Regions from separate parts of the Parageobacillus caldoxylosilyticus genome, predicted to be linked through region 1. Evidence: a T-box and tRNA genes for the amino acid it is inferred to sense, from the RefSeq annotation. Region 1 holds a T-box; the other holds one or more tRNA genes.

Evidence for each region. The T-box of region 1 lies ahead of BV455_RS13360 (valine--tRNA ligase). A T-box ahead of a tRNA ligase gene usually reads a tRNA of that ligase, here a tRNA-Val.
Region 2: it encodes a tRNA-Val, which carries the amino acid that the T-box ahead of BV455_RS13360 (valine--tRNA ligase) is inferred to sense. The anticodon was not compared.

Annotation. Positions count from the first base shown of each region.
Region 1 is NZ_CP040553.1:2,620,039-2,644,433, forward strand. It holds gene lonB (ATP-dependent protease LonB) at 1-189, shown strand, start outside; gene lon (endopeptidase La) at 479-2,815, shown strand; gene yihA (ribosome biogenesis GTP-binding protein YihA/YsxC) at 2,812-3,393, shown strand; gene BV455_RS13310 (LiaI-LiaF-like domain-containing protein) at 3,495-3,980, opposite strand; gene hemA (glutamyl-tRNA reductase) at 4,153-5,490, shown strand; gene ccsA (cytochrome c biogenesis protein) at 5,507-6,337, shown strand; gene hemC (hydroxymethylbilane synthase) at 6,352-7,284, shown strand; gene BV455_RS13330 (uroporphyrinogen-III synthase) at 7,284-8,087, shown strand; gene hemB (porphobilinogen synthase) at 8,068-9,045, shown strand; gene hemL (glutamate-1-semialdehyde 2,1-aminomutase) at 9,062-10,357, shown strand; gene spoVID (stage VI sporulation protein D) at 10,482-11,663, shown strand; gene ysxE (spore coat protein YsxE) at 11,734-12,744, shown strand; gene BV455_RS13355 (hypothetical protein) at 12,710-12,898, opposite strand; T-box leader at 13,054-13,292, shown strand; gene BV455_RS13360 (valine--tRNA ligase) at 13,338-15,980, shown strand; gene BV455_RS13365 (bifunctional folylpolyglutamate synthase/dihydrofolate synthase) at 16,071-17,366, shown strand; gene BV455_RS20410 (hypothetical protein) at 17,440-17,817, shown strand; gene BV455_RS20415 (vWA domain-containing protein) at 17,993-18,895, shown strand; gene BV455_RS13375 (Ig-like domain-containing protein) at 18,940-19,851, shown strand; gene BV455_RS13380 (hypothetical protein) at 19,848-20,081, shown strand; gene BV455_RS13385 (hypothetical protein) at 20,208-21,812, opposite strand; gene BV455_RS13390 (Tfp pilus assembly protein) at 21,887-22,372, opposite strand; partial or broken gene BV455_RS13395 (ATPase, T2SS/T4P/T4SS family) at 22,375-23,628, shown strand; gene BV455_RS13400 (pilus assembly FimT family protein) at 23,726-24,187, shown strand; gene BV455_RS13405 (prepilin peptidase) at 24,209-24,395, shown strand, end outside.
Region 2 is NZ_CP040553.1:905,138-912,502, forward strand. It holds gene BV455_RS04600 (DUF5667 domain-containing protein) at 1-735, shown strand, start outside; gene BV455_RS04605 (IS256 family transposase) at 942-2,108, opposite strand; partial or broken gene BV455_RS20255 (DUF6176 family protein) at 2,324-2,543, opposite strand; partial or broken gene BV455_RS04610 (Glu/Leu/Phe/Val family dehydrogenase) at 2,533-3,114, shown strand; gene murB (UDP-N-acetylmuramate dehydrogenase) at 3,167-4,084, opposite strand; gene BV455_RS04620 (OsmC family protein) at 4,110-4,565, opposite strand; tRNA gene BV455_RS04625 (tRNA-Val) at 5,001-5,073, opposite strand; gene metC (cystathionine beta-lyase) at 5,229-6,410, opposite strand; gene BV455_RS04635 (methionine biosynthesis PLP-dependent protein) at 6,417-7,365, opposite strand, start outside.

The DNA.
Region 1 (24,395 bases):
GCTGGGGCAAAAAAAGTGATCATTCCGGCCGAAAATATGCAGTCGATTTTACAGGAAGTAGAAGGGATTGAAATCATTCCGGTTCGCCGTTTAGAGGAAGTATTTTCGCACGTATTTGGCGAAGAGGCCGCCTTGCCGAACGATGCCATTCCTGCGGCTGCCGATCGCTCCGAAACGAAGAGCGTGTGACCGTAATGTGACGACTTCGACGAAACAAAAAAGATGTCGAAGTCGGTTTTTCTTTGTATTATATTCTTAAACAAGAGGTTCACAAGAAAAAGCGGATTTTGACATTAGGCGTTTTGTTCAGGAATAGCTTTTCCGCCTTCGCATGCGAACGAAGAACGTCCTTTAGGCTGACTGTGTTGTCCGCCAAAAATAGTGAGTGATTTGTGAGGAAATAGATCGAGCCCAATTGCGTCATGGAATTTTACAAATTGTACTGCCGTGCTATACAATAGACGAATAGAAGCAAGATATGGAGGTGTTCGTGGTGAAGAAAAAGGAGCTTGTCGTTCCCCTTTTGCCGCTAAGGGGATTGCTTGTTTTTCCAACGATGGTATTGCATTTGGATGTTGGACGGGAGAAATCGGTAAAAGCGCTTGAGCAGGCGATGGTCGAGGATCATATCATTTTATTGACATCGCAAAAAGATGTTTCCGTCGATGAACCGGATATGGATGATTTGTATAAAATGGGGACGCTTGCTCGCGTAAAACAGCTGCTGAAGCTTCCGAACGGAACGTTTCGCGTGTTAGTGGAGGGAATGGCGCGGGCATTTATTACCGAGGTAGTCAGCGAAGAACCATATTTTGTTGTAAAAGTGGAAAAATTTGTTGATCGTTCTGCAAAGGATTTAGAAGATGAAGCGTTAAAACGGACGATGCTCGAATATTTTGAACAGTACATAAACTTGTCGAAACGGTTATCTGCGGATATTTATGCTTCGATTGTCGATATTGATGAGCCGGGACGAATGGCTGACATTATCGCTTCCCATTTGCCGCTGAAACTTGAAGAAAAACAGCGTATTCTTGAAACGATTGATATAAAAGAGCGAATCAATAAAATCATTCAAATTCTACATAATGAAAAAGAAGTTCTTCAGCTTGAGAAAAAAATCAGCATGCGCGTCAAACAGTCGATGGAGCGCACGCAAAAAGAATATTATCTGCGTGAGCAAATGAAGGCGATTCAAAAAGAACTAGGCGAAAAAGAGGGCAAAGCAGGGGAAGTCGAAACATTAAAAGAAAAAATCGAAGCGGCCGGCATGCCTAGCCATGTAAAAGAAACCGCGCTCAAAGAGCTGGACCGCTACGAAAAAATCCCGGCGACCTCGGCGGAAAGCGCAGTCATCCGCAACTATTTAGACTGGCTGATTGCCCTTCCGTGGTCGAAACAGACGGAAGACATTCACGATATTAAACGAGCGGAGACAATATTAAATGAAGATCATTACGGTCTTGAAAAAGTCAAAGAGCGGGTGCTGGAATTTTTATCTGTGCAGCAGCTGACGAAATCGTTAAAAGGCCCGATTCTTTGTTTGGCAGGGCCGCCGGGGGTTGGAAAAACATCGCTGGCTCGTTCGATTGCAAAAGCGCTCAACCGCCGCTTTGTTCGCATTTCTTTAGGCGGCGTCCGCGATGAATCGGAAATTCGCGGCCATCGCCGCACCTACGTCGGCGCGATGCCAGGGCGGATTATTCAAGGAATGAAAAAAGCGGGGACGATTAATCCGGTATTTTTGCTTGATGAAATCGATAAAATGTCGAGCGATTTTCGCGGCGACCCGTCCGCAGCGCTCTTGGAAGTGCTCGATCCGGAGCAAAACCATACGTTCAGCGACCATTACATTGAAGAACCTTATGATTTATCGAAAGTTATGTTTATCGCGACGGCGAACAACTTAACGACGATTCCGCAGCCGCTTTTAGACCGGATGGAAGTCATCCACATTCCTGGTTATACGGAAGTGGAAAAGCTGCAAATCGCGAAACGTCATTTGCTGCCAAAACAGCTGAAAGAGCACGGACTCAAAAAATCGGCTTTGCAAATCCGCGATGAGGCGATGCTTGATATCATCCGCCATTATACCCGGGAAGCAGGGGTGCGCGAATTGGAGCGGCAGCTGGCCGCGATTTGCCGAAAAACGGCGCGCCTGATTGTCGCGGAAGAGAAAAAGCGCGTTATTATCACGAAAAAAAATATTGAAGAATTTCTAGGCAAAAGAAAATACCGTTACGGGCAGGCAGAATTGGAAGATCAAGTCGGCGTGGCGACGGGGCTTGCCTACACAGCGTTTGGCGGCGATACGTTATCGATTGAAGTGTCGCTGGCTCCGGGAAAAGGAAAGCTGGTGCTGACCGGAAAATTAGGAGATGTCATGAAAGAATCAGCCCAAGCGGCATTTAGCTATGTACGTTCGCGGGCCGAACAGCTTGGCATCGATCCAGAGTTTCATGAAAAATACGATATTCATATTCACGTTCCCGAAGGCGCGGTGCCGAAAGACGGGCCATCGGCCGGGATTACGATTGCAACTGCGCTGATTTCCGCCTTAACAGGCCGGCCGGTAAGCCGTTTTGTTGGCATGACGGGAGAAATCACGCTGCGCGGCCGCGTTCTCCCAATCGGCGGATTAAAAGAAAAAACGTTAAGCGCCCATCGCGCCGGCTTGAAAAAAGTCATTTTGCCAAAAGACAATGAAAAAGATTTAGACGATATTCCTGATGTGGTAAAAAAAGATTTGCAATTTGTTCTTGTTTCCCATCTCGATGAAGTATTGCCACATGCGTTGGTAGGGGATCGGCCATGAACGTGACCAAAGCGGAAATCGTCATCAGTGCGGTAAAGCCGGAGCAATATCCAGCCGGCAACTTGCCGGAGTTTGCGCTCGCCGGGCGTTCAAACGTCGGCAAATCTTCATTTATTAATAAAATGGTGAACCGAAAAAATTTAGCACGTACCTCATCGAAACCGGGAAAAACGCAAACATTAAACTTTTATTTAATTAATGAGTCGCTCTACTTTGTCGATGTCCCAGGATACGGTTTTGCGCGAGTGTCGAAATCAGAGCGGGAAGCATGGGGCAAAATGATGGAAACGTATTTTACGACACGAGAGCAGCTGCGCGCGGTGGTACTGATCGTTGATTTGCGCCATCCGCCGACGAAAGATGATGTCATGATGTATGAGTTTTTAAAGCATTATGATATTCCGACGATCATTATTGCCACAAAAGCGGATAAAGTTCCAAAAGGGAAGTGGCAGAAGCATAGAAAAGTAGTGCGCGAAACGTTGAAGATGGCAGACGGCGATGAATTGATCTTGTTTTCGGCGGAAACAGGGCAAGGAAAAGAGGAAGCATGGGCGGCATTGGAGCGATTTCTTTAACATATCCCGAAAGAAGTCTCCCACTTCTAAGCGAAGCGCAGGTGGCGGGTAGTTCACGAGAAAAACACCAGCGTTCATCAAGCTGGTGTTTTTTGCATGGATTATTTCCGCTTTACCAATAATATGTATATACCAACAAGGATTAGCCCAAGCGGCCAAAACTTCCAAATCGATGTGATGCCTGTTTCGACGATATAAAACAGCGGCTGAAATTGTTTGGAAAACAACGTAATAAAGGCTAATGCCAAAAAAAAGAAGCCTTGGCCAAGCCCGTTTTTTACTTTTAAGGAGCTAATGAAAAACGCTATCGCAATGATAAAGAAAAAGACGCCGATATGATTTGGCCATTGTTTGAACCAATGGACAAATAAAATGTGAAGTCCGAATCCAAACAAAAGGATGCCTGGAAAAAGATGTTGGTATTCACGGGCAGAATACGCCTGGCCGATCAGCGCCGCTCCGAAAATCATTAACAGCGCCGGCCAATCTTGAAAAAGATGTGAAAATGAGGAGTGAAGCTGATTCACCAAAAAGTAAACGCCCAGTCCAACAAGAATAATGCCAGAGAACGTCGCGTGTTTTTTCATCGGTTCCTCCCAGTTTCTTGTCAAACTTTTTTTATGATACAATAATTACAGTATCAAGTTTATCATATGCGTTCTACCATGTTCACACTTTTTTCACAAAGAAGAAAGACACATGTGTTATAATTGTAAAAGATATTTTACGTATTTGACAAAATAAGGGGGTATAAAGAACGTGCATGTAGTTGTCGTTGGCGTAAACTATAAAACGGCCCCTGTTGAAATCCGTGAAAAACTGACGTTTAGCGAACCGGAATTGGCTGATGCGATGAAGCAGTTGCAGCAGCAAAAAAGCATTTTAGAAAATGTAATCGTGTCTACATGCAATCGTACGGAAATTTATGCCGTTGTCGACCAGTTGCATACTGGCCGTTATTATATAAAAGCTTTTTTAGCGGACTGGTTTCATATCGACCTCGACACGCTTGCACCGTATTTAAATGTGCTTGAAAATGAAGCAGCGGTGGAGCATTTATTCCGTGTTGCTTCCGGTCTCGATTCAATGATTTTAGGGGAAACGCAAATTTTAGGACAAGTGAAAACAAGCTACCTTCTTGCTCAGGAGGCAGGAACGACCGGCACGATTTTTAATCATTTATTCAAACAGGCGGTGACATTTGCCAAACGCGCCCATTCGGAAACAGAAATCGGCGCGCACGCGGTGTCGGTAAGCTATGCGGCGGTCGAGCTTGCCAAAAAGATTTTTGGCGATTTATCTTCCAAACATGTTTTAATTATCGGCGCCGGCAAAATGGGAGAGTTGGCGGCACAAAATTTATATGGCAACGGTGTGAAAAAGGTAACCGTTGTCAACCGCACGCTCGAAAAAGCGGAGCAGCTGGCGAAAAAGTTTTCCGGGACGGCCAAATCGCTTTCCGAACTGTCTTGTGCGTTGCTTGAAGCCGACATTGTCATCAGCTCGACAGGAGCAAAAGGCTATATCATTACGAAAGAAATGATGGCTCCGTTAGACAAGATGAGAAAAGGCCGCCCGCTGTTTATGGTCGATATTGCCGTCCCGCGCGATTTAGATCCAGCGCTTGCTGAATTGGAAAGCATCTTTTTATATGATATTGATGATTTAGAAGGAATTGTGCAAGCGAATTTGGCAGAGCGCGAAAAAGCGGCCAGACAAATCGGGAATATGATCGGTACGGAACTTGTCGCCTTCCAGCAATGGCTGCAGACGCTTGGCGTCGTGCCGGTGATTGCTGCACTTCGCGAAAAAGCATTGGCGATTCAAGCCGAGACGATGAAAAGCATCGAGCGGAAGTTGCCGCACTTATCGGAACGGGATCGTAAAGTATTAAATAAGCATACGAAAAGCATCATTAACCAATTGCTGCGCGATCCGATTTTACGGGCAAAAGAACTGGCGGCAGAGCCAAATGCGGAAGAAGCGTTGCAATTGTTTATGAAAATTTTCAATATTGAGGATGCCGTTGAGGAGCAAAAACAAAAACAAGGAAAAGCAGATGGTCAACGCGCCGCTATGCCGTCTCTGCAGTCATAAGAGAGGATTTTGGCATATGTTAGAGATGACCATGACCCGGTTTTACGAGCTGTCTATTATTCTGTATGTACTGTCCATACTTTTATACTTCATTGATTTTCTCCAACATAACCGGAAGGCGAATCAACTCGCCTTCTGGTTACTTTCTATTGTTTGGCTGTTTCAAACGTTCTTTTTTTTGTTTCGCATCATACAGACAGGGCGCTTTCCAGTTTTAACGATGTCGGAAGGCCTTTACTTTTACGCCTGGCTGCTTATTACGCTGTCTTTGGTCATTAACCGGTTCATGCGCGTGGATTTTATCGTTTTTTTCACGAATGTGCTTGCTTTTTTGATTTTGGCTATTCATACGTTTGCGCCAAACCATCAGTCGCCGGCTGTTGCCGAGCGGCTCATTTCTGAGCTGCTTATTATCCATATTGCTATAACGCTGTTCGCGTATGCGGCGTTTTCGCTTTCATTTATCTTTTCGATCTTATACATGCTGCAATATAGCTTATTAAAGCGGAAAAAATGGGGCAAACGGTTGTGGCGGATGGCGGATTTAACGAAATTAGATTTTATGTCGTATGTTTTAAATTTGCTTGGATTGCCTATGTTGTTATTAGGATTAATTCTTGGAGTCATCTGGGCCTATATCAAAGTCGAAAATTTTCATTGGTATGATGCCAAAGTGTTAGGCTCCTTTCTGGTGCTGGCGGTGTACAGCGTTTACTTTTACAAGCGCGCTGTCCAGCAAGTGCAAGGAAAGGCGATTGCGCTTTGGAATATCGGTTCGTTTTTATTTTTATTGGTAAACTTTTTCTTATTCGGCAGTTTATCGAGATTTCATTTTTGGGATTCATAACGGAGGAGTGCAAAATGCGGAAAATCATCGTCGGATCGCGGCGCAGCAAACTCGCCCTGACGCAAACCAACTTGGTGATTGAGCAGCTGAAACGATTAGGAGCGCCGTTTGAATTTGAAGTAAAAGAAATTGTCACGAGAGGAGATAAAATTGTCAATGTGACGCTCTCTAAAGTCGGTGGCAAAGGGCTGTTTGTGAAAGAGATTGAACAAGCTATGTTAGATAGCGAGATTGATATGGCTGTACATAGTATGAAAGATATGCCGGCTTTGCTGCCGAAAGGCTTGGTGATCGGCTGCGTGCCGCTAAGAGAAGATCATCGCGATGTGCTCATCAGCAAACAGAAAAAAACGTTTGCCGATCTGCCAAGCGGGGCAATCATCGGGACAAGCAGTTTGCGGCGGTCTGCGCAAATACTCGCTAAGCGGCCGGATGTCAACATTAAATGGATTCGCGGCAACATTGATACAAGGCTGGCAAAGTTGGAAAGCGAAGCGTATGACGCGATTATTTTGGCGGCGGCCGGATTGGTGCGCATGGGCTGGGCAAGCGATGTCATTACCGAATATTTATCAACCGATGTATGTCTTCCTGCCGTTGGGCAAGGGGCGCTGGCGGTGGAATGCCGCGAAAATGATGACGAGCTGCGCGAGTGGTTGCAAAAATTAAACGATGTCAATACCGAGCGGGCGGTACGGGCGGAACGTGCCTTTTTACAGCAGATGGAAGGCGGCTGTCAAGTGCCGATCGCCGGCTATGCGTATATTGATGAGCGCAACGACATCGTGTTGACCGCACTTGTCGCATCGCCGGATGGAAAAGAAATATATAAAGAGATGGTAAGCGGAACGAATCCGGAGGAAGTTGGAATCCAAGCGGCAGCCCTATTAAGCGAACAAGGGGCGAAAGCGTTAATCGAGCGGGTGAAAGAGGAGATGAATCGGTAATGGCAAGCGGTCCGTTGATGGGGAAAACGGTGCTTGTGACAAGAGGAAAAGAGCAGGCGAAAACGTTCTCGGAAAAGTTGCGCCAAGCGGGAGCAACGCCGATTGAAATTCCGCTTATCTCTATTTCCCCTTTCTCTAAACCGGAAACGATTGCCGAGTGCGTCCGTCATCTGGCCAATTATGACTGGCTTATTTTTACGAGCGCCAACGGGGTAAAGTTTTTCTTCCCATTTGTAAAAAAGGAAACGCCGCTTCCAAAAGTAGCGGTAGTCGGCAAAAAAACGGCGGCGGCGTTAAAAGCGTATGGTGTTTCTCCAGCGGTGGTCCCTGATGAATTTGTCGCCGAAGGGGTTATCGAGGCGCTAAAACCGCTTGTTAAGCCGCGCGACCGCATCCTTCTAGTGAAAGGAAATTTAGCAAGGCCGGTATTGCGAGATGCGCTGATCAACATGGGAGCAGACGTAACGGACCTTATCGCATACGAAACATCAATGAACGAATCAGGAAAAGAACAATTGCTATATCTGTTGCGGGAAAGAAAACTGGATGTGATCACGTTTACAAGTTCTTCTACCGTACAAAGCTTTATGCGGATGATGGAAGGAGAAGACATCGCTTCGTTACTTAGCGGTTGCGTGATCGCCTGCATCGGCCCTGTTACGAAGGAAACAGCGGAAAAAGCGGGGCTTTCTGTGCATATTTGTCCGGATCAGTATACGATTGATGATATGATAAAAGAGATGGAACAATATTTTGCAAAACGAACGATGGAGGGAAAAATAAATGGCGACATTACGATTTGATCGCCATCGCCGTTTGCGGCAAACAGCGAATTTACGGGCGATGGTAAGAGAAACGCATCTGCATGTAGACGACCTTATTTATCCGATTTTTGTCGTCGAAGAAAAAGGGGTAAAACGGGAAGTACCGTCCATGCCCGGAATATACCAATTTTCGCTTGACCGCTTAAATGAAGAAATGGACGAAGTCGTCCAACTAGGCATTAAATCGGTAATCGTTTTCGGCGTGCCAGCAGAAAAAGATGAAGTCGGTTCGCAAGCATATTGTGAGCATGGGATCGTCCAGCAGGCGATCCGCCAAATCAAAGCAAATTATCCAGATATCATTGTCATTGCTGATACATGTTTATGTGAATATACGAGCCATGGACATTGCGGCGTGATCGAAAACGAGCAAGTATTAAACGATCCATCGCTTGAATTGCTGGTGAAAACCGCGGTCAGCCAGGCGCAGGCAGGCGCTGATATTATCGCGCCTTCGAACATGATGGACGGTTTCGTTGCCGCGATTCGCCAAGGACTCGATGAAGCAGGATTTACGCATGTACCGATTATGTCTTATGCGATTAAATATGCATCCGCGTTCTATGGTCCGTTCCGTGATGCTGCAGATAGCACGCCGCAATTCGGCGACCGGAAAACATATCAAATGGATCCGGCAAACCGTCTTGAAGCGTTCAGGGAAGCGGAATCGGACGTACGCGAAGGCGCCGACTTTTTAATGGTAAAACCATCGCTTGCTTATTTGGATATTATCCGTGACATGAAAAACCATTTCCATCTTCCGCTTGTCGCCTATAATGTCAGCGGCGAATATTCGATGGTAAAAGCAGCGGCGCAAAACGGCTGGATTAACGAAAAAGAAATTGTGATGGAAATGCTTACTGGCATGAAGCGGGCCGGCGCGGATTTAATTATCACGTATTTTGCTAAAGATGTGGCTCGCTGGTTAAATGAGTAGAAAGGAGAACCAATAGATGCGAAGCTATGAACGTTCAAAAGCGGCGTATGAAGAAGCGGTCCGGCTGCTGCCGGGTGGTGTCAACAGTCCTGTCCGCGCATTTAAATCCGTCCGCATGACACCGATCTTTATGGCGCGCGGCAAAGGTTCGAAAATTTACGATATCGATGGCAATGAATATATCGATTATGTGTTATCTTGGGGTCCGCTTATTTTAGGCCATGCGAATCCTCGTGTTGTCGAAGCGTTAAAAAAAGTGACGGAAAACGGCACGAGCTTTGGTGCACCGACATTAATTGAAAACGAGTTAGCGAAATTAGTGATTGAGCGGGTACCGTCCGTCGAAATTGTGCGGATGGTGAACTCCGGAACGGAAGCAACGATGAGTGCGATTCGTCTGGCACGTGGCTACACAGGGCGTAATAAAATTGTTAAATTTGAAGGAAGCTATCATGGTCACGGTGACTCGCTGCTGATAAAAGCTGGTTCAGGAGTAGCGACACTTGGATTGCCGGATAGCCCTGGCGTTCCAGAAGCGGTGGCGCAAAATACGATCACTGTTCCTTACAACGATTTAGAAAGCGTCCGCTACGCATTTGAACGATTTGGCGAAGATATCGCTGCGGTCATCGTCGAGCCGGTTGCCGGAAACATGGGTGTGGTTCCGCCGGTTCCGGGCTTTTTGCAGGGATTAAGAGACATTACGAAACAATATGGGGCGCTGCTTATTTTCGACGAAGTCATGACCGGCTTCCGCGTGGATTATCATTGCGCGCAAGGATATTTCGGCATTGAACCGGATTTGACGTGTCTTGGAAAAGTCATCGGCGGTGGACTTCCGGTCGGAGCGTACGGCGGAAAAGCGGAAATTATGGAAAAAGTCGCGCCGAGCGGTCCGGTTTATCAAGCCGGCACCTTATCGGGAAATCCGCTCGCCATGACGGCTGGATATGAAACATTGATTCAGCTGACGCCGGAAACATACGATGAATTCCGCAAAAAAGCGGATCGATTGGAAGAAGGATTGCGCAAAGCGGCAGAAAAATACGAAATCCCGCATACAATTAACCGCGCTGGTTCGATGATTGGTTTCTTCTTTACAAACGAAAAAGTGATAAACTACGAAAAAGCGAAAACATCCGATTTAGATATGTTTGCGATCTATTATCGCGAAATGGCGGAACAAGGAATCTTCCTGCCGCCGTCGCAATTTGAAGGATTGTTTTTGTCCACGGAACATACAGAGGAAGATATTGAAAAAACAATCGCTGCGGCAGAACGCGCATTTGCGAAAATTCGCGAAGGGAAATAAACGAACGGGTTGTCCACTTTTGGTGGGACAACCCGATTTTTTTATTCATACTGCTTCTTTTTCCTTCATACAATGGATAATGTCATAGAAAAATTTCGCAAAGGGACGGAAGGAGGAAACACGGTTGGAGCAATCGTATTTGCGTTTTTCCCTCGAGGAATCGGTCTGGTTTAAAAAAGGACAGGAAGTCGCCGAATTTCTTTCTATTTCGCTTGATCCGGTCGTCTCCGTCGATGAATACGAGCAATATATTACGATTCGCGGGGCTTTGCAATTAAGCGGGGAATTTCGCATGGCGGAAGGGGAAGAGAGCGATATAGATACAGATTCATTTGATTTTGTCAGCCATCGATTTATTCAGCGCATTTCCACGCGTGAAGACGGCATCAGCGAATTGTCGCACCGTTTTCCCATCGATATTACGATTCCAAAAAACCGCATTCATCATTTAGAGGATGTATACGTGACAGTCGAATCGTTTGACTATGATTTAAGTGAAGATGGGAGATTGGTAGTGACGGCGGATATTTCAATCAGCGGCATTAGCGAAGCGCCGCTTCATCAGGAATCTTTGGCAGCTGCGGAAGAAGATGACGAACCGTTGTTTGAACCGTTTGAGGTAGTGGCGCGCAAAGAGGCATATGAAGATGAACAGCGGAACGAGCAGCCGGAAGAAGAGCCGGTTTTTGTTGCGGATGGCATGCTGGCAGAGCAGAATGAGGAGCAAGAGGAAGCAGCAGCTGATCGAAAAGAAAAGAAATTCAAAGAAGAAAAGAAACTCAAGGAAGAAAAGAAAATCAAAGAAGAAAATGTGGTGCCGTTAAATCCGGCGGAACAAACGGCGGAAAAGAAAGAAACAGCGGTGCCGTTTATGGAAAACGAACCGGTGCAGACAGAAGAAGAAAATAAAGTAGTAGAAGAAAAAGAAGAAAATAAAGTGGTAGGAGAAAACGAAATGGAAGAAGAAACGGCTGTACCGCAGCAGGAGGCAAAAGTGTCGATCGGCGCCATCAAAGAAAATGATGAAAACAAAACGGAAGAAGTAGAAGATGAAAACGAAAAAACAAAAGTAAAAAGCGAAAATGCGTTATATTTAACAAAACTATTTGCCAAAAATCAAGCGGAGGAATTTACGAGAGTAAAAATTTGCATCGTTCAGCAAGGAGATTCGTTGGACAAGATCGCCGAACGGTACGACTTAACCGTCCAGCAACTGCTGCGTGTCAATCAATTGGAAAGCCCGGAAGACATTCATGAAGGGCAACTGTTATATATCCCGGCGCTGGTGGGGAGCCGCCCTTTATAGTGAGGGAAATATGATTCCTCACTTCTTTTTATGGAGGGAGGTCGTTTTTTTGAACGAAGAACACATCCGCATGTACGCTCCCATTTTGCAGCAATACGGGTTAAAGCCGTTTCGCGTCGATGATTACGGGAAAGTAAAAAAAGTCTACGCGAACGCCGGACTATTTGCTTTAAAAGAAATAACAAACGCCAGGGAAATGGCGGCCGTCCAGCAATCATACATGCTGTATGGAAAACAAATGATTCCCCTTTATTTATCCAGGCAAGGTTTGCCGTTTGTCTCGCATGGCCGGCATTATTATTTAATGCCGTGGATTGCGATAGAGAAAAGAAAAGAAAAACACGAACAAATTCGCTCTTTTTTCCGCACTCTCGCTTATTTGCACCAAACGTCGCTCAAGCAGATCGATGTTCGCGAAGAAGAGATCAGCGCCTATTATGAGCAGAAAAAGAAGGAATGGAAACAGCAGCGTTCCTTTTTGCAAGCTTATATAGAAAAATGCGAAAATACATGGTATATGTCGCCATTTCAGTTGCAATGCTGCGCCTATTTTTATGAAATCATGCAAGCCTATTGGTTTGCGGAGACGGAGCTAGAGAAATGGTATGAAAAGATAAAGGAAACAAAAAAATGGAGAATCGCCTGGATTCACGGAAAAGCACGGCTTTCTCATTATCTTGAAACGGGAAAAGAACAGCGCTATTTTTTTAGCTGGGAACGGGCCAGCTGGAATTCGCCGCTTTTCGATATCGTCATGGCGCTTCGCCATCATATGCGTACATTCCCGCCAGTCAGTAATGAATGGGCAGAAGGAGTAAAAGAGTATGAAGAAATATTGCCGCTCACGGAAGAGGAGCGCTCCTTTCTTTACAGCCATCTTGCCCAGCCGCATTTTTTTTATCGCTGCATTGATGAATATGAAACAAAACGGAAGCCCGAAAAAAACGAACGTGAATATGTCGCTGAATTGCAGCGTCATTATTTTGCGATGAAAAATATGGAATACATCGTCATGCGTCTTGTTCAGCAGAACGAGACAGAAAACACTAAATCCATTCCAGATGAAGAGCCACCGCAATAAGCACAAAAATGGCCAATAAGATGACATCAAACGTCGTCGGTAACAAAATGGTACGCACGGCTTGAAAAATGGTAATTGGAATGATGACTTGCGCACAGATGGCGCGCACTTGGCGAAGCCATGGCGGCCATGAATATGGATTAAATCGTTTCATCGATCCGTCCCTCCTTCTTTTCGTTACTATATAAAATATGATTGGACGATCTTTTTGTCACCAAAAACGAATGGATGGAATAAATAAATAAAAACTTGGCAAAGATGATTGACGATGAAATAAGTTTTTCGGTAGTATAATAAACAGAAAAATAGCCAAAAGCGAAGACAGGGAAGAGTACAACGAATAACGCCTTCAGAGAGGGAAATCATTAGCTGCGAGATTTCCTAGGACAGTTATCGTTGGAAGGTCGCCCTGGAGCTGCTTCTTTGAACGGTGTTTGCCTAGTAGAGGAAGCCGGTCGCAGACCGTTATCGCAATGAAGCGCTTAAGCAAGTTTGATTTGCTTAAGAAAAAAGGTGGTACCGCGAAAGAGTCTCCTTTCGTCCTTTTTCGGATGAAAGGAGTTTTTTATTTATTAAGAAGGAGGGAAAACACAATGGAGCAAAAAGAGATTACGATGTCTACGAAATACGACCATAAAGCGGTGGAAGCCAATCGATATCAATGGTGGCTTGACGGGAAATTTTTTGAAGCGACAGGTGATCCTGATAAAAAGCCGTTTACGATTGTGATCCCGCCGCCAAACGTAACAGGGAAGCTGCATTTAGGACATGCATGGGACACGACGCTGCAAGACATTATTACGCGCATGAAACGGATGCAAGGCTATGATGTGCTGTGGCTTCCGGGAATGGACCACGCCGGCATCGCCACACAGGCAAAAGTAGAGGAAAAACTGCGCAAGCAAGGACTGTCCCGCTATGATTTAGGCCGGGAAAAGTTTCTCGAAGAAACGTGGAAATGGAAAGAAGAATATGCGAACCATATCCGCCAGCAATGGGCGAAATTGGGGCTTGGCCTCGATTATACGCGCGAGCGCTTTACATTAGACGAAGGATTATCGAAAGCGGTGCGCGAAGTGTTCGTATCGCTTTATCGAAAAGGACTTATTTATCGCGGTGAATACATTATTAACTGGGATCCGGTAACAAAAACGGCGTTATCGGATATTGAAGTTATTTATAAAGAAGTAAAAGGCGCGCTTTATCATATGCGCTATCCGCTTGCCGATGGATCGGGATACATCGAAGTGGCAACGACCCGTCCGGAAACGATGCTCGGCGATACCGCTGTAGCCGTTCATCCGGATGATGAGCGCTATCAACATCTCATCGGCAAAACGGTGATTTTGCCGATTGTCGGCCGGGAAATTCCGATTATCGCCGATGAATATGTCGATATGGAATTCGGCTCGGGCGCGGTGAAAATTACGCCGGCGCATGACCCGAACGACTTTGAAATCGGCAACCGCCATAATTTGCCGCGCATCCTTGTTATGAACGAAGACGGCACGATGAATGAAAATGCCCTGCAATATCAAGGATTGGACCGCTTTGAATGCCGCAAGCAAATCGTGAAAGATTTGCAAGAACAAGGCGTGCTATTTAAAATCGAAGAGCATGTGCATTCCGTTGGCCATAGCGAACGGAGCGGCGCTGTGGTGGAACCGTATTTGTCGACGCAATGGTTTGTAAAAATGAAGCCGCTTGCCGAAGCAGCGATTGAGCTGCAAAAAACAGAAGGAAAAGTACATTTTGTTCCGGAGCGATTTGAGAAAACGTATTTGCATTGGCTCGAAAATATTCGCGACTGGTGCATTTCTCGACAATTATGGTGGGGGCATCGCATTCCGGCTTGGTATCATAAAGAAACAGGAGAAATTTATGTCGATCATGAACCGCCGGCCGATATTGAAAATTGGGAGCAGGACCCAGATGTATTAGACACGTGGTTCAGCTCGGCCCTATGGCCTTTTTCAACGATGGGCTGGCCGGATACAGAGACGCCGGATTACAAACGCTATTATCCAACCGATGTGCTTGTCACCGGATATGACATCATTTTCTTCTGGGTATCGCGCATGATTTTCCAAGGTCTTGAATTTACGGGCAAGCGGCCGTTCAAAGATGTACTCATCCATGGACTTGTCCGCGACTCGCAAGGAAGAAAAATGAGCAAATCGCTTGGCAACGGCGTGGATCCGATGGATGTCATCGACCAGTACGGCGCCGACTCGCTCCGCTTTTTCTTGGCAACAGGAAGCTCGCCGGGACAAGATTTGCGCTTTAGTACCGAGAAAGTTGAAGCCACATGGAATTTTGCCAATAAAATTTGGAATGCGTCTCGCTTCGCGCTGATGAACATGGGCGGAATGACGTACGATCAGCTTGATTTAAGCGGAGAAAAAACCGTTGCCGATCATTGGATTTTAACTCGTTTGAACGAAACGATCGAAACAGTGACAAAACTCGCTGAAAAATACGAGTTTGGTGAAGTCGGCCGCGTGCTGTACAACTTTATTTGGGACGATTTGTGCGACTGGTATATTGAAATGGCGAAACTGCCGCTTTACAGCGACGATGAGGAAGCGAAGAAGACGACTCGCTCCGTATTGGCCTATGTATTGGACAATACGATGCGTCTGCTTCATCCGTTCATGCCGTTCATTACCGAGGAAATTTGGCAGCACCTTCCACATGAAGGGAAGTCGATTACAGTTGCGAAATGGCCGGAAGTGCGCCCTGAGCTTTCGAATCGTAAAGCAGCGGAAGAAATGCGTCTTCTTGTTGATATTATCCGCGCGGTCCGCAACATTCGCGCTGAAGTGAATACACCGTTAAGCAAACCGGTTAAATTGCACATTAAAGCAAAAGATGAACAAGTGCAGGCAACGCTGGAGAGAAACCGCGCGTATTTAGAACGGTTCTGCAATCCAAGCGAGCTTGTGATTGCAACCGACATTCCAGCGGCAGAAAAGGCGATGACCGCGGTCGTTACCGGTGCGGAATTGATTTTGCCGCTTGAGGGGCTTATCAATATCGAAGAAGAAATCAAGCGGCTCGAAAAAGAACTGGAAAAGCTTAATAAAGAAGTCGAGCGTGTGCAAAAGAAACTAAGCAACGAAGGGTTTCTTTCCAAAGCTCCGGCACATGTCGTTGAAGAAGAGCGGAGAAAAGAAAAAGACTATTTAGAAAAACGCGAAGCGGTTCGCGCCCGTCTGGCGGAATTAAAAAAATAGACAAGGGAATGCTGCTTCTTTTATCATGAAGACGAGTCCATGATTTTGGATTCGTCTTTTTCTTATCATCATACAAGGAGGAACATGCCAATGGTTCGCACCTATGAGGAAGCGCTAGAGTGGATTCATGGACGTTTGCGTTTAGGAATAAAACCGGGATTAAAACGAATGGAATGGTTTATGGAAAAGCTCGGACATCCAGAACGCCGCATCAGGGCGATTCATATCGCGGGAACAAACGGCAAAGGGTCAACGGTGAGCTATTTGCGCCATATTTTACAAGCGGCAGGCTATTCTGTCGGCACGTTTACTTCGCCGTATGTCGAGCAATTTAACGAACGCATCAGCGTCAACGGCAAGCCGATTGGCGATAAAGAAATTGTCAAACTCGTCCAAGTGATCAAGCCGCTTGCCGAGGAACTGGAGCAAACGGAACTTGGCGCGCCGACGGAATTTGAAGTGATTACTGCGATGATGCTTTATTATTTCGGGAAAAAGAACATTCAAGACGTTGTGCTTATAGAAGCAGGACTTGGCGGCCGTCTTGATTCAACAAACATCATTTATCCGATTCTCTCCATTATCACCAACATCGGCTATGACCATATGAATATCTTGGGAGAAACATTAGATAAAATCGCGTTTGAAAAAGCAGGCATTATTAAATCAGGTGTACCGTTGATTACCGGCGCCGAGCAGCCGGAAGCCTGGACGGTGATTTCGGAAAAAGCGGCATCGCTGAAAGCAAAAACGTATCGGCTCGGGGAGGACTTTTTTATTGTTCGGCACGTGCCGATCACTGATGGAGAGCGTTTTTCGCTGGAAACGCCGTTTTCGCAATATCCGGATTTAAAAATTACGATGTTCGGAGCACATCAAGTGCAAAATGCGGCGCTGGCGGTGATGGCAGCGGAGTATTTGCGGATGTGCTATTCGTTTTTGATTGAAAAAGAACATATTTATGAAGGACTGGAAAAGGCGAAATGGATCGGACGATTCGAACGTGTAAGCAATAAGCCGCTTATTATTATTGACGGCGCCCATAATGAGGAAGGAATTCATAGTCTTGTTGATACGGTACGTTCGCACTATCCCGATAAAGATATTCACGTGTTATTTGCGGCGTTGGCGGATAAACCGCTTGATAAAATGATTCCGCCGCTTGCCGAAATCGCCGAAACGATTACGTTTACTTCGTTCGATTTTCCGCGCGCTGCATCCGCCGAACAGCTTGCTGAGCTGTGCGACCATCCGAACAAAGCGACGACGGACGGCTGGAAAGGCTGGATGAAAGAAACGAAAAAACAAAAACGAAGCGACGCTCTTTTCTTGATTACCGGATCGCTTTACTTTATTGCGGAAGTGAGAAAGTTTTTAAAAAAGTAATAACATTGTCATGAAAGCCATTGGTATAATAAAAGAAAAATAGTACTTTAGAAGGGGGAGGGGAGGTGCGGCATTGTGGCGAAAACGAATATCATTCATCGGAATTTTTGTGATTATATTAGGCTTTTTACATATTGATGCACAATTTGTGCGGGCAGATAGTAAAAAAGAAGGGAATATTACTTTAGTAACGGATGAAAAAATTGAAGGATGGGCTACATCCCCGGGGGAAGGGAACGGAAAGGGAAACACGATCAGCCATTTTGTTGTCCGCATTAACGTAAAGGGACAGGAAGACACAACGGTAAGAAGCTATCGCGTAGACGCGGTCGAAGCGCCGGCCGACCGAAACGGCGAGAAAAAATATATGTTTTCGCTCGATATGATCGGCAAATGGCCGGCGGCGCAAGGAGAAACGGTGACATACAAAATTGTCGTTGATGCCTATTGAGAGAACGGGGAATATTTTTCTTTCCCATCTCTCCCTTATGAATACGTGAAAAGAAATTCCCAAAGCAGCACAGATTTAGACTTTGCCTTTACATCCCCGCAAAATGAATATGCAAAGCCGCCGAACGGGGATGCGCAAGGAAGATTGGATGTAACGTTAACCCCCAAAAGGAAGAGTGGACAACATCGTTCGCTCTCCGATTGATGTTGTGTTTGTGTTTGACGTATCGGGATCAATGACTCTGATGAAGCTGCAAAGCGCTAAATGTGCGTTTCAATCCGCTGTTGATTATTTTAAAGCGAACTCCAATCCGAACGATCGTTTTGCTCTGATTCCGTTTTCCGATACAGTAGTAGCTAATAAAGTAGTTCCTTTTTCTGCAAAACAAGATGTCAAAGACCAATTAGATCTTATTGCCAGAACGGCGAACAGCTTTAATGCCGGCGGAGGAACGAACTATTCGGCGGCGTTGCAAACAACGCAATCATTTTTTAATGATCCATCGCGAAAAAAATATATCATTTTTTTAACTGATGGAATGCCGACGGTGTTAAGAACTAAAGAAAAAGTCACGTTTGATTTTTTGGGAATTACATGGACAGAAATGGCAGATGTTGAGTATGTACTACTAGCTGACGGACGAACTGCCGTGCGAACAGCTTATTCGCAACATGGAATTAAACAATCAAGATATGTAAATTATCAAGATACAGAGGAGAAAATTCGTACGGACGCAATCAATGTTGCTAGGAATCTCGGCATGAACAATATCGTACTCTATTCCATCGGCTTCGGTAATCATCAAGAAGTCGACATGGGCTATTTAGAAAAGTTATCTGCGATGACAGGCGGACAGGCAAAGCAAGGGATATCGCAAAATTTAACGGAAATTTTCCAGCAGTTTTCGAAGCTGGCGACCGATCCGGTGTTAAACGGAACAGTGAAAATTCCACTAGCGTCGTTTGACGGAAACGTGCAAATCGTCGAGACGGATCAAGTTTGGCTTGATGAAAAGAAAGAAAACGCCTATACGCCGAGATTGCGTTTCCAAATACGGTCATCGACTATAAGGAGCTAAATAATAAAGAGATTACCGCCGAATTAACGCTTCAAGCGTGGGCGATGGAAGAAGTGCAATTGCCGCCGGCTGTCGTTTCGTTCCAAGACAGCAAATACGGCGCGTGGATGGCATCTTTAACTCCTCCTTCGCAGCGGATCGCAATGAAAGTCCGCTTGCATGAATCATTTGATATGTATTATGAAGGGGACAGCCGCGGCCTTATTACAAAATGGCAAGCGTTTGATTCAGCGACCAATTTGCTTGGGATGACGAAACATCCAAACGATGACGGATTGTTGATGCTTCCAGTAAAGGCGCTGCAATTTAAGGAAGACGACGATTCCGTTCTTCTCGTCACGTACAATAACGATGAGACGGTAACGCTATATGTAAAATCGCGCGTGTCAATCATGACGGAAAGCGGCCAATCTGTCGCAAGCGGCGCGACCGTCACAGAACCGCCGATCGTAAAAATCACCGGTTTTGTCGTGGGGGAAGGCGTTACGTACGAATATAAAATCGAAAATTCAAAGCAAAGCAGCGATTGGACGCCGCTTTCTTCGCCGTACGAAATTCCGATCACTTCGGATGGAACATCGACAATATACGTGAAGGCGGAAGGCGGTTTAACGAAAGGGGACGGCATTACGACTGTATCGCTTACGTATATTAAGCTCATTTGCCAATTAACATTAGGAAGCTATAAACAGACGATAGAAATCGGCGAAACGCAGACAATTCCGGTTACGATCGCGCCAAGCGATGCGACGAATAAAACGCTGCAATGGATTTCGAGCAATCCGGACGTCGCGACGGTGGTAAATGGAACAGTCACAGCGGTTCAGCCGGGAACGGTAGAGATTACGGTGGAAGCAACAGACGGCAGCAATGCGGCGGCAAAGGCTACCATTACGGTCATTGACCCGTTCGTGCCGCTCAAAGAGATCCATTTCCAACAGGAAGTTTTATTATGACGGTAGGCGAAGAGCTTGACATCGAATCGCAATTAACCTTTATTCCAAGTGATGCGACAGATAAACGCCTTGATTCTGTACAATCGTCCGCTCCGGAATATGTCGAAGCGCGCCTTCAGCGCAGGGCAAATGGTATATCGTTGCCAAAGATGTCGGATATTCGACGATTACCGCGATTGCCAAAGCGAAAACGGAGGATGGTAAAGAAATCAAAGATTCGATCACGGTGATTGTCCGAGAGGCATCGTCCAACGATGGAGAAAGCGGAAAGAATAGATGGTAAAACAAAAAGGGAGCCTGAACATTCGCTTTTAGGCTCCCTTTCTTTTTTACTCAAAGAACATTCCTGCGTCGTTTTATTTTACCACTAACTTGTCAACAGCAAGAGACAGCTTTTTCACAAACGGCAATCCTTCACCGCGGTTGATAAATACTGATTTATCATGGCGGATGACAAAGCGGGATTCTTCTGTTTGATCCGGCGATGAAGGAGGAATGAAGGAAAGGAGTCCGCCTTGTTTTTCCGCCGCGCCGCGATAAGCGTTGATGACAAGCCCGGAAACGTCCGAATCGGGCGCGCGTTCAAGCTCGTTGCCGCGCGCAAACAATCCTCCTTGAATATTGATATAAGATCCGACCGCGTAGAGAACGGCGTTGCTGTCGGTATAAAAGTATCCTTTTAAGTTCGGCTCGGCAAACGAAAAATCGTTTTCAAATTCGTTAATGCGTGCGATTTCTAACGGCCCTTTAGAAATAAGGACAACTTCTTTATTATTCCAGCCGGCAATATTGGCGTTGTAAATCAACGTGCGCCCAAGGACGTAAATCGTAGAATCAAACTTTATATCGCCGCTGATTGTCAAATTGCCGAGCACAATCATATTTCCCCGCACCTTTGTTGGGATGTTGACGCTGTTCCCTAAAAAAAGATCGCCGTTGACAATCAGCCATTTGTCTTGCAAATCAAGCTCCCCGCGATCAAGGAAAAATAACGGAGAATCTTCTGATTGCAGAATAATAGATTGATGAGTTGAATCGATATTTGCGCGTAATGACGAAATATTGTCAAAAACAGCAAAGCGGTCTTGGTCTTGCAGCTCACTGAAAAGTTGGTCTATGCTTTTATCAATATAAGTCTCATATTCTTGGCTAAATGTTTCTATTCCCGCCGCTTTTAACAGCTTATCTTTTACTGTCCATGCAAAATCCACATCAATAAATTCTTCTTTTTCTTTTTGAACGGAAGGAGATTGCGACTGAAAGCGGACGCCCGGAGAAAAATTGGCCATCCCGCGCTCGAATGTGTTACTGGCAAACGTATAGCAGTGGTTTGCTCCGTTTTGATGGTCGCACGAGTAACTATTTCCGTTGACAAACAACACACTTGTTTTGCTTGCCGTTGGAAAAGATGTTTGTTCTATATATTTTTGCGAGTTGTCAATGTAGTTGGCGACGTTGGTGATATATGCGTTCTTCCCGGCGTACGTATTTCCGTCTATATACGCCCCGCCGTTTAAAACAACGCCTTCTTTCGATCCAATCACGTATTTCAAAAAGCTTGGCGCATTTGTCAAAATCCCCCGTCTTTCCACCGTTTTGCTGCCGTGGGGTTTCGAAATCAGATAAACGCGAGTAAATAATTTTGTGTGATAGATATTATAATCACCTGTCACATCTTTAATGTCCACACCATAGCGCTGTCGCAAGGTAGGAATTAATGTATTTAACTGCATATCTAATTTTTCTGGCGTAGACAACTCCAAATCATCTATCTCTACTTTCATTTCCGCAATCGTTTCCTCGATAGCTTTTGTCGCTTCATGAAGCGATTCAATGTCTTGCACGCGCACTTCCGTAAATCTCGCCTGATAAATAGAAACAGATAAAATTGTTAAACCGAGCAAAAAAAAGATGGTAATGATCAGAAGGATGACGACTAAACTATATCCTTTTTCATTCATAGCCTCACTTCCTTTAAAATCCGAATTCGTTCTTTAATGTAAACGGCTTTATATATAACAGGCCGTCCGGATCGTCATGATCGCGGTCTTGAACAGAAATCGTCATGATCGCGGTCTTGAACAGAAAGTTTGATCGTAACGACGCCGCTTCGGCAAATATTGTCTTCTTGTTTCGCACAGCGATAAGAAAGTTCGGACTGGCTAGAAACGATTTTTAAAAGAGCGGAATGAAGCTGCTCCCCGTTGAGCAGTACGGCATCCTGCTGCAAAGAAACGGTGAGCGTTTCACCATTCGTTTTTTGCTCTTCGACAATGCCGACGGACGGATTGATCACTTTTTGGCGATCGGTTACAAACTGCAGCTGCTGGTCCGTAGTTTCCTCCATGTCGAGGCCGTCGGGAGAAAATTGATACAGTTTATTCATAATAGCCGCCACGAGATAATCGGCTTCGCTGCGCAGTTGATTTTCGATGTTAATGCGCTTGTATGCGTTAAGCCCGCTGAGGAACACTCCATAGATGGAAGCAAGTATAAGAGAGGAGATCGTCATCGCCGCCAACTACGGAGCATCGCATTCCGCAAGACGGCCGGATTAAGATGGACATCGATTTTCATCTGGTCGATTTGCGTGTTTCTACATTGCCGACTATCTACGGCGAAAAAATTGTGATGCGTGTGCTCGATCTGGGAGCGGCGTTGAATGATATTCATAAACTTGGCTTTAATCAATTAAACTTGCAGCGGTTTATTGACTTGATTGAGCGGCCGACCGGAATCGTCTTGATTACCGGACCGACCGGATCGGGAAAATCATCGACGCTCTATGCGGCGCTTAATCATTTAAACAGCGAAGAAGTCAATATTATTACGATTGAAGATCCTGTCGAATATGAGATAGAAGGAGTTAATCAAATCCAAGTCAACCCTAACGTCGGTTTGACGTTTGCCCAGGGGCTGCGTTCGATTTTGCGCCAAGACCCGAACATTATTATGGTCGGGGAGATCCGCGACCGCGAAACGGCGGAAGTAGCGATTCGCGCGTCCCTGACCGGCCATTTGGTGTTAAGTACCCTTCATACGAATGACGCGTTAAGCACGATCACGCGCCTAGTCGATATGGAAATTGAGCCGTTTTTAGTGGCGACGTCATTAGCGGGAGTCGTTTCCCAGCGGCTCGTCCGCCGCGTCTGCCGCGATTGCCGGGAAGAACGGGAACCAACGAAGCGGGAGATCGAAATTTTTGCCCGCCGCGGCATGAAAATTGAGAAGCTCATTCGCGGGCGCGGCTGCCCTACGTGCAATATGACGGGCTATCGCGGACGGATGGCGGTTCATGAGCTGCTTGTCATGACCGAAGAAATGCGCCGTGTTATTTTAAATAAAGAGCCGTTTTCGAAACTGCGCGAGCTTGCCATAAAAAATCACATGATTTTTTTAATCGATGATGGATTATTAAAAGTCAAGCAAGGACTAACAACGCTCAATGTTGTCGAAAACGAAGTGATTGCAAAAGTGATGAAGCAGGCGCGCGACGCGCTTGAGAGCGGCCAGTCGCTGGCGGAGCCGATGAGGCGGCATTGGGCGTCTCCGCCGCTGGTGACGCAAATGATTGCGATTGGTGAAGAAACGGGATCGCTGGACGCAATGCTGGCCAAAGTCGCCGACTTTTACGAAGCGGAAGTCGACGCCGGCACCGACCGGCTCAAATCGCTCATCGAGCCGCTCATGATCGTGCTGCTGGCAGGACTCGTCGGGACGATTGTCACCTCGATTATCGTGCCGATGTGCGATGTTTTTAACCATATCCAGCAATAAGTTGTAAGGAATATATTCTCATATATTCACAAATAATGTAAAATTATTAGGAAAAAAGTGTGGTAAACACAAAAATAGGGAGAGGGGTATTGTTACGATGAAACGATTGGTGAAAAATGAACGAGGGCTTACATTAATCGAATTGCTCGCCGTCATCGTCATTTTAGGTATTATCGCGGCGATTGCGATTCCGGCGATTGGGGGAATGATTGACAACTCGAAAAAAGACGTGTATGTAGCAAACGTGCAGCAAATGATTAACGCAGCGAAAATCGTGGCAACGTCGGATAAAGATTTGATTCCGGCAGATAAAAGCACTAAAAAAATTACATTAAAACAGCTAGAGGATGATGGATATTTAGAAACGGTGAAAGATCCGGGTAAAACTCAGAATGGTTATGATGAAAATAATTCATATGTGAGGATAGCTAATGAGAACAACAAATTATCATACAGTGTAAAACTCATTAATGCAGAACGAGGAGTTCAGACTAAGTCAGGGGGACCTATCGCTGAAGATGACTTAAAACGTTCTGAAGTACGTGATAATCCATCATAATATATAATGGCTTGATTTGAAATGATACAAGTATTTATTTTCCTATACTCCCTCCTTCTCGGCTCGTTTTTTAATGTCGTCGGCCTGCGCGTGCCGGCGGGTGAGTCGATTGTCTTCCCTCGTTCGCGTTGCCCGTGCTGCAAGCGTACGCTTGCGGCGCGGGAGCTGATTCCGGTCGTGTCGTATATGGTGCAGGGCGGGAAATGCC
Region 2 (7,365 bases), 1.7 Mb from region 1:
ATTCTTGCCTTACAGGCAGCGTTAGAAAAAGTCAAAAATCCCCGTGCAAAAGAAGTGTTAGCCCGCAACATTGCAAAGGCAAAAGAAAAGCTAGAAGCGAAAATGGAAAAACGTTTAACAAAATGGGAGGAAAAACAACAATCTTCTAAAGAAACGACAGACGCTGACCAACAACCAACTGATGAAACAACAGAAAACAACAAAACAACCAACACGAATGAGCAACCAACCAATGATACAGCAACGCCAGACAAATCCACCGATACGGCTGAACAACCGACAGCAGATACAACAAATACAAATCAAACATCAGCAAAACCGGCGGCGGTAAAACCTCATTCGGCACAAGCAAGCACGACAAACAAAGCAAACGCCGCAACGCAAGCAAACACACAAAAACAGCCAACGACAAACGCTAAACCGGCAAAACATGCATCATTCGCTAAACATATAACAGAACAGCCGCGCCATCACGTTGAAAAACAACCATCTGCAAAATTGCAAATCGGGGTAACAAAAACAAAAGAAGAAAAAGCAGTGGGTCATGACGCCAAACTGGCAAAACATGCACCATACACTAAACATGTAACAGAACAGCCGCGCCATCACGTTGAAAAACAACCATCCGCAAAATTGCAAACCAGGGTAACGAAAACAAAAGAAGAAAAAGCAGTGAATCATGCTGCTAAGCCTTCTCAAGGCAAACAAGATAAAGAAGAAAAAAGCGAGAAGTAATTTAAATATACTACGATGATTAGAGGATACTATATTCAATAGGCATGGTACCGTCAAGAATTTTGTGTAATATAATGGGGGTAGGGTTTCTCTGAAATGGATTTGGAATGAATAGGGAACTAGTTTCCTCCACACAGGAGACTGAATATTCAGTCTCCTGTGTGGAAAGGGAGAATCCCCCTATTTTGTTTATTTACAGTATTTGGTTAATGATAACGTTCTTCAAACATTCGCTCGAGGGCTTCCTGTGCTTCGGCAAATCCTCGTAACTTTCGTCCTGCCCATTTCTCATTAAAATCTTGAATGGTCAAATATACGACTTTTTCAGCGGCTTCTAAACTATTCAAACTGTTCATCGGCTTTAGACGTTTCCGAATCTCCTTGATCGTTCGTTCGATGGCATTGGTCGTATAAATCACACTTCGAATACTGCTTGGATAATCCATAAATGTAAGGAGGACATCCAACTCATTGGCCCAAGATTGGACTTCTCTCGGATACTTGCTTGACCATTTCGACTCAAACTGTTGAAACATCTGTAACGCCATCTCCTTATTCGGCGCGCGATAAATCAGCTTGAGATCCTCGGCCACTTCAAATTGGTCTTTTTTCCGAACACGATGGAGCGTGTTACGGACTTTGTGAACGACACAACGCTGCACATCGGCTTTCGGATAAACCGCCTTAAAGGCTTCCTCCAACCCTGGTAGTCCATCGAATACGCCCAGAAGCACTTCCTTGGCGCCTCTTTGGTAGAGGTGTTGAAGAATTTCCTGCCATACATAGGCGCTTTCTTGTCCTCCCACAAAAAAATCAAGAATTTCGCGATATCCTTCTTCGTTCACCCCTAACACCACATAAATGACTTCTTTCTCCACGGTTTCGCGACGAAGTTTTACGTATAAACCATCCAAATATAAGACGGAATAACGCTTGTGCAGTGGACGAGTGTGCCATTTCTCGATGTCTTCCTTCACTACATCGGTAATACGGCTGATCGTTGCAGGAGAATAGGCATTGCCTAAAATTCGTTCAATAAACTTGCCAATTTCACGCGTACTCATGCCACTTTGATACATCCTGATGATGGCTTCCTCCAGCCAGCCGGTGTGGCGTTGGTAAGGAGCGAACAATTGGGTTTGAAATTCTCCGTTTCGGTCTCTAGGGACCAAAAGACCTTCAATCCGGCCATATTGCGTATCTAGATTTCGTTGATAGTAGCCGTTTCTCATATTTGATGTTCCGGCCTGTTCTATTTCGAGGAAATTCTTGATTTCTTCCCGCATGATCAGTTCTAATTTTTCCTTTACAAACTGACGAATGACACTTTCCAGTTGATTTGCCCAGTCGACATTCGGTATACTTTTAGACATAGGTAGGGTTCTCCTTTCTCTGGAATGTTTGGGTTCAATCAGAGAATACCCTACCTTTTTTATTTTGATCTAGTAAAATGCTTTACACAAAATTTTATACATCATCAATAGGCATAGTATCCTCTTTTTTCATACATATAATTTATGGTATTACTTACGCAGAAGTTTATAAACTATAGGCACATATTAAGCTTCACTTAATATGTGCTTACCTATTCTACGGAAATCCCGCCTTCTCCCTGCACAGAAAGCCAGTAAAGAAACTCTCCTTCTTCATTTCGCCCGCGGAAGACCGCTCCGACATGCATTTTTTTCATCTTTGAGCGTCAACAGCACCTCGTTCATATGCGAGTTTAATAATTCCATCCATTCATCGACTCGCTTTGCTTTTCCTTCCTTTAGGCGAAATTTGCTCAGTTCTACTGCAGGAAGAATCGCCGCCAAACTGCTTGCAGAGCTAGGATGCAAAATTGTCGCAGTAAGCGATTCCAAAGGAGCCATCTATAATGAAAGCGGCCTGGATTTAGCAAAAGTGGAATATTTGAAAGACCATCAATCATTGCTTGATTACGGTGAATCCTATCACTTACCTCCAGCAAAATTATTAGAACTGGACGTCGATATTTTAATTCCAGCCGCATTAGAAAACGCGATTACCTCGGAAAACGCTGACCGAATTCAAGCAAAAATCATCGCTGAAGCAGCAAACGGTCCCGTCTCTCCGGAAGCGGACCGCATTCTCGCAGAAAAAGGAGTTATCGTCATCCCTGATATTCTTGCGAACGCCGGCGGCGTAACCGTATCGTACTTTGAATGGGTACAAAACTTAATGAACTATTACTGGAGCGAAGAAGAAGTGAACAAAAAGTTGGCTGATGTGATGGTCCAAAGCTTCCATGCCGTCAACGAAACAGCAAAAGAGTTCCATACGGACTTGCGCAACGCCGCTTATATCATTTCTTTAAAGCGCATCACCGAAGCGATGAAGGCGCGCGGATGGGTGTAAAAAGACGAAAAGGATCCGAATTTTTTACATCCGGATCCTTTTAATTTTTTATTTATGCATCTTCTCCAATAATCTTTACCTCTAATTCTAACTCTACGCCAAATTTCTCTTTCACCGTCTTGCGCACCATTTCGATCGTCGCAATATAATCGGCGGCAGTCGCGTTATTTTTATTAATGATAAACCCAGCATGTTTTGTCGACACTTCTGCCCCGCCGACTCCTTTTCCCTGCAGGCCGCTGTCTTGAATGAGTTTGCCCGCGAAGTATCCAGGAGGCCGTTTAAATACGCTGCCGACCGATGGGTACTCGAGCGGCTGCTTTGATTCACGCTGGAACGTTAAGTCGTCCATTTTTGCTTTAATTTTTTGCGGATCGCCTTTTTCGAGCTGAAACACAACTTCAAGCACAACGTCGTGCGTCTTGCTGATAATGCTCGTGCGGTAGCCTAATTGCAAATCATCTTTATACATCGTCTTTAGCTCGCCTTTTTGCGTGACAACCTTCACATGGTCCAGCACGTCTTTTACTTCCCCGCCATAGGCTCCCGCGTTCATCATAATCGCGCCGCCGACAGAGCCAGGGATACCGCAGGCAAATTCGAGTCCTGTCAAGCTATGTTCCAAGGCGAATCGGGAAACAGCTTTAATGTCGGCACCGCTTTGCGCGATAATTTTTTCTCCTTCCACCTTTATTTCCGCAAGATGTTTTAACTGCATAACAATACCGCGAATGCCGCCGTCGCGGACGATCACGTTCGATCCGTTGCCAAGCAACGTAAAAGGAATCTGAAATTTTTCTTTCAGTCGAATAACGTCAACGACTTGTTCATACGTCGTCGGCCAGACAAGAAAATCCGCCTTGCCGCCGATTTTCACTAACGTATGATATTTCATTGGTTCATCGCGCAGGACATTTTCTTTCCCGCAAATTTGCACTAATTCTTGATAAATCACATCATTTGCATACATCGCTTTTCCCTCTTTACTTTTCTGTTCATTCATTTGGTGAAATACGTATATCCGCTTCTAATTTCACCTCGACATTTCCTTTTATCGCTCTTGATATCATGCAGCTTTTTTCTGCTTTTTCCGTAAGAAGCGCTGCTTTTTGGACATCTTTGTCCGTCGCTCCAGCAGACAATGTAATCGCAGGGCGATGAATGATCGTTTTGTACGTGACCACACCCCGCTCTACCTCCACAATTCCTTCCGATTCCATTGTGAGCTCATCGACCGGAATGGAAGAACGTTCTAACATCGCCGCAAGCGTGATTAAATAACATGTTGCTGCTGCACCTAACAACATTTCATCTGGGTTTGTTCCAATTCCCGGACCATCCATTTCCGATGGAACGGATACTTTCGTCTTCAACTGACCAGCGTCAATAAAGCCGTTGCCATTTCTTCCACCAGCCCATTCCGCTTTTAAATGAAAATGATGTTGTTCCATTACACTCCCCCGCTCCGCGAAAAATCATCCATTTTATCCGAAAACGTCACATGACAATCCATCGTCTGCTTTTTCATGACGGAACACCATATTTTATTTTACAATAAACACCTCGTTTTGGTAACGAACAAAATCTAATAATGTTCCCTCTTCCATGGAGATAAAGGACTAAATCCTTAAAGAAATGGATTAATCATTCTATATCACCCAACAGCAACACATAGGATTCCTCCGACCAATGGATACTTACTCTCATTTGCTTCCAAACATACAAGAGACAGCAGCCGAAAAATTTGAGCAATGGTTTGAAGATGAATAAAGTTTTAAATCAATCACTCTAAAAATCACACCAAAGTCACCAAAAACCTCAAGAATAATGAATGGCAACAGAAATAAAAAATCCCTTGAGCCTTATGGCTCAAGGGATTCGTACGATGATTCCGACTGGGCTCGAACCAGCGACCTCCACCCTGTCAAGGTGGCGCTCTCCCAGCTGAGCTACGGAATCATGCTGTCCTGTTGAACACATTTTTTATTATATGGACGAGCAGCGGATTTGTCAAATACTTTTTTAAAAATTTTTTAGCGGTGATGAAAACGGACGAAAACAGCATCATTCAAAAAAGGTATGCGCCCATGTTTTTTGACGCATACCTTTTTCTTTCAACGCGCGGAAACGGCAGACGATGTTTCTTTGACATAGGATAACGCCTGCTCGAAATCGGCGATTAAATCTTCAACCGCCTCCAGGCCGACGCTAAGCCGCAGCAGGCCATCTGTAATGCCGCGCCGCTCCCGTTCCTCTTTCGGCATTGCGGCGTGCGACATTTTCGCTGGATACGATAAAATTGATTCGACCGCTCCTAGGCTGACGGCAAATACAGGGAGGCGAACGTGTTTCACAAACGTCCGGACCGCTTCTTCATCGGCAAGACGGAACGATAATACCGCGCCAAATCCCGATGCTTGATAGCGTTGAATCGAATGGCCAGGGTGGTGCGTGAGCCCTGGGTAATACACTTCCTCCACTTTCGGATGGCCGGACAAATAGCGGGCGATGGCGAGCGCCGATTCGGACGACTGCTTGAGGCGGACGTGCAGCGTCTTTAATCCCCGCAACACCAGCCACGCATCTTGCACCCCAAGCACGGCGCCAAACGCGTTTTGCAATTTATACAGCTGTTTCGCCAACTCCTCGTCTTTCACCACCGCAAGCCCCGCCACGACATCGCTATGCCCTGCTAAAAACTTTGTCGCGCTATGAAGAACGACATCGACGCCAAGGTCGAGCGGGCGCTGGAGCGCGGGAGTCATAAACGTATTGTCTAAAAACGTTAAACAGCCATTGGCTTTCGCCAGTTTGACAATTCCTTGAATATCGGTTACCTTTAAGAGCGGGTTGGACGGCGTTTCGACATAGATCACTTTTGTATTCGGACGAATATGAGTGGCCACTTCATGCAAATCGGTCATATCGACAAACGTATATTCAATGCCAAAACGGTTTAATACTTCGGTGATCATGCGATACGTGCCGCCATAAACATCTTCGGTCACGAGCACATGGTCGCCTTTGGACAAGAGAAGAAACGCAGTCGAAATCGCCGCCATCCCTGAGGAAAAAGCGAAGCCGCGCACGCCGCCTTCCAGTTCGGCAATCGTTTCTTCGAGCGCCTCGCGCGTCGGGTTTCCGGAGCGGCTGTAATCATATTTGCCAAATGTGTCAAAATCGAATTGATGGAACGTTGAAGCATGCTGAATCGGCACGCTTACTGCCCCTGTTTGCCGATCGATTTTCCATTTGTTATGAAGCAGTTTGGTTTGAAAGGAAATACGTTGTTCCATATCCTCTTACACCTCTTTCATATTTTTCAGCGCTTGCGCTAAGTCGGCAATTAAATCTTCGGCATGTTCGATGCCGACGGAAAAGCGCAGCAGCCGGTTACAGACGCCGTTGGCAATGCGGACTTCCTCCGGAATGTCGGCATGCGTTTGCGTCGCCGGATATGTAATAAAGCTTTCCACACCTCCTAAACTTTCGGCGAACGTAATTAAGCGTAAACTTTGTAAAAAGCGGTTGACCCACTTTTCCTCGCGCAAGCGGAACGACAACATTCCCCCTCTTCCTGGGTATAATACATCGGTAATATCTTCGTGAGACGCTAAAAACTCACTGATGCGCTTCGCGTTTTCTTCATGCTGGCGCATCCGTAGCGCCAACGTTTTCATGCCGCGAATCAATAGCCACGAATCAAACGGAGAAAGCACGGCGCCAATTGCGTTATGATATTCCGCAAGCCGTTGACAAAGCTCCTCTCCCTTTGCAACAACGAGACCGGCTAACACATCGTTGTGTCCTCCTAAATATTTTGTCGCACTGTGAATAACGATATCGGCTCCTTGCTCGATCGGACGCTGGAGAACCGGCGTGTAAAACGTATTGTCAACAATGAGAAGCAGTCCGTGTTTTTTCGCAAGTTTTGCCACTTCGGCAATGTCCGCTTCCTGCATGAGCGGATTGGTCGGCGTTTCCAAAAAAATCGCCTTCGTTTTTTCCGTGATCATGTTCTCTACTAATCGTATGTCACGAAAATCTACATAATGAAAAGACAATCCGTATTTTCGCCAGCCACGTTCAAATAAGCGATATGTACCTCCATATAAATCGGCAGAAACGAGAAATTCATCCCCGCTTTCAAATAAAGCAAGAACTGTCTGAATGGCTGCCATGCCCGAACTGAACGCATAGCCTTGATCGCCTCCCTCGAGCTTGGCGATCGCCTCTTCGACGATTTTGCGC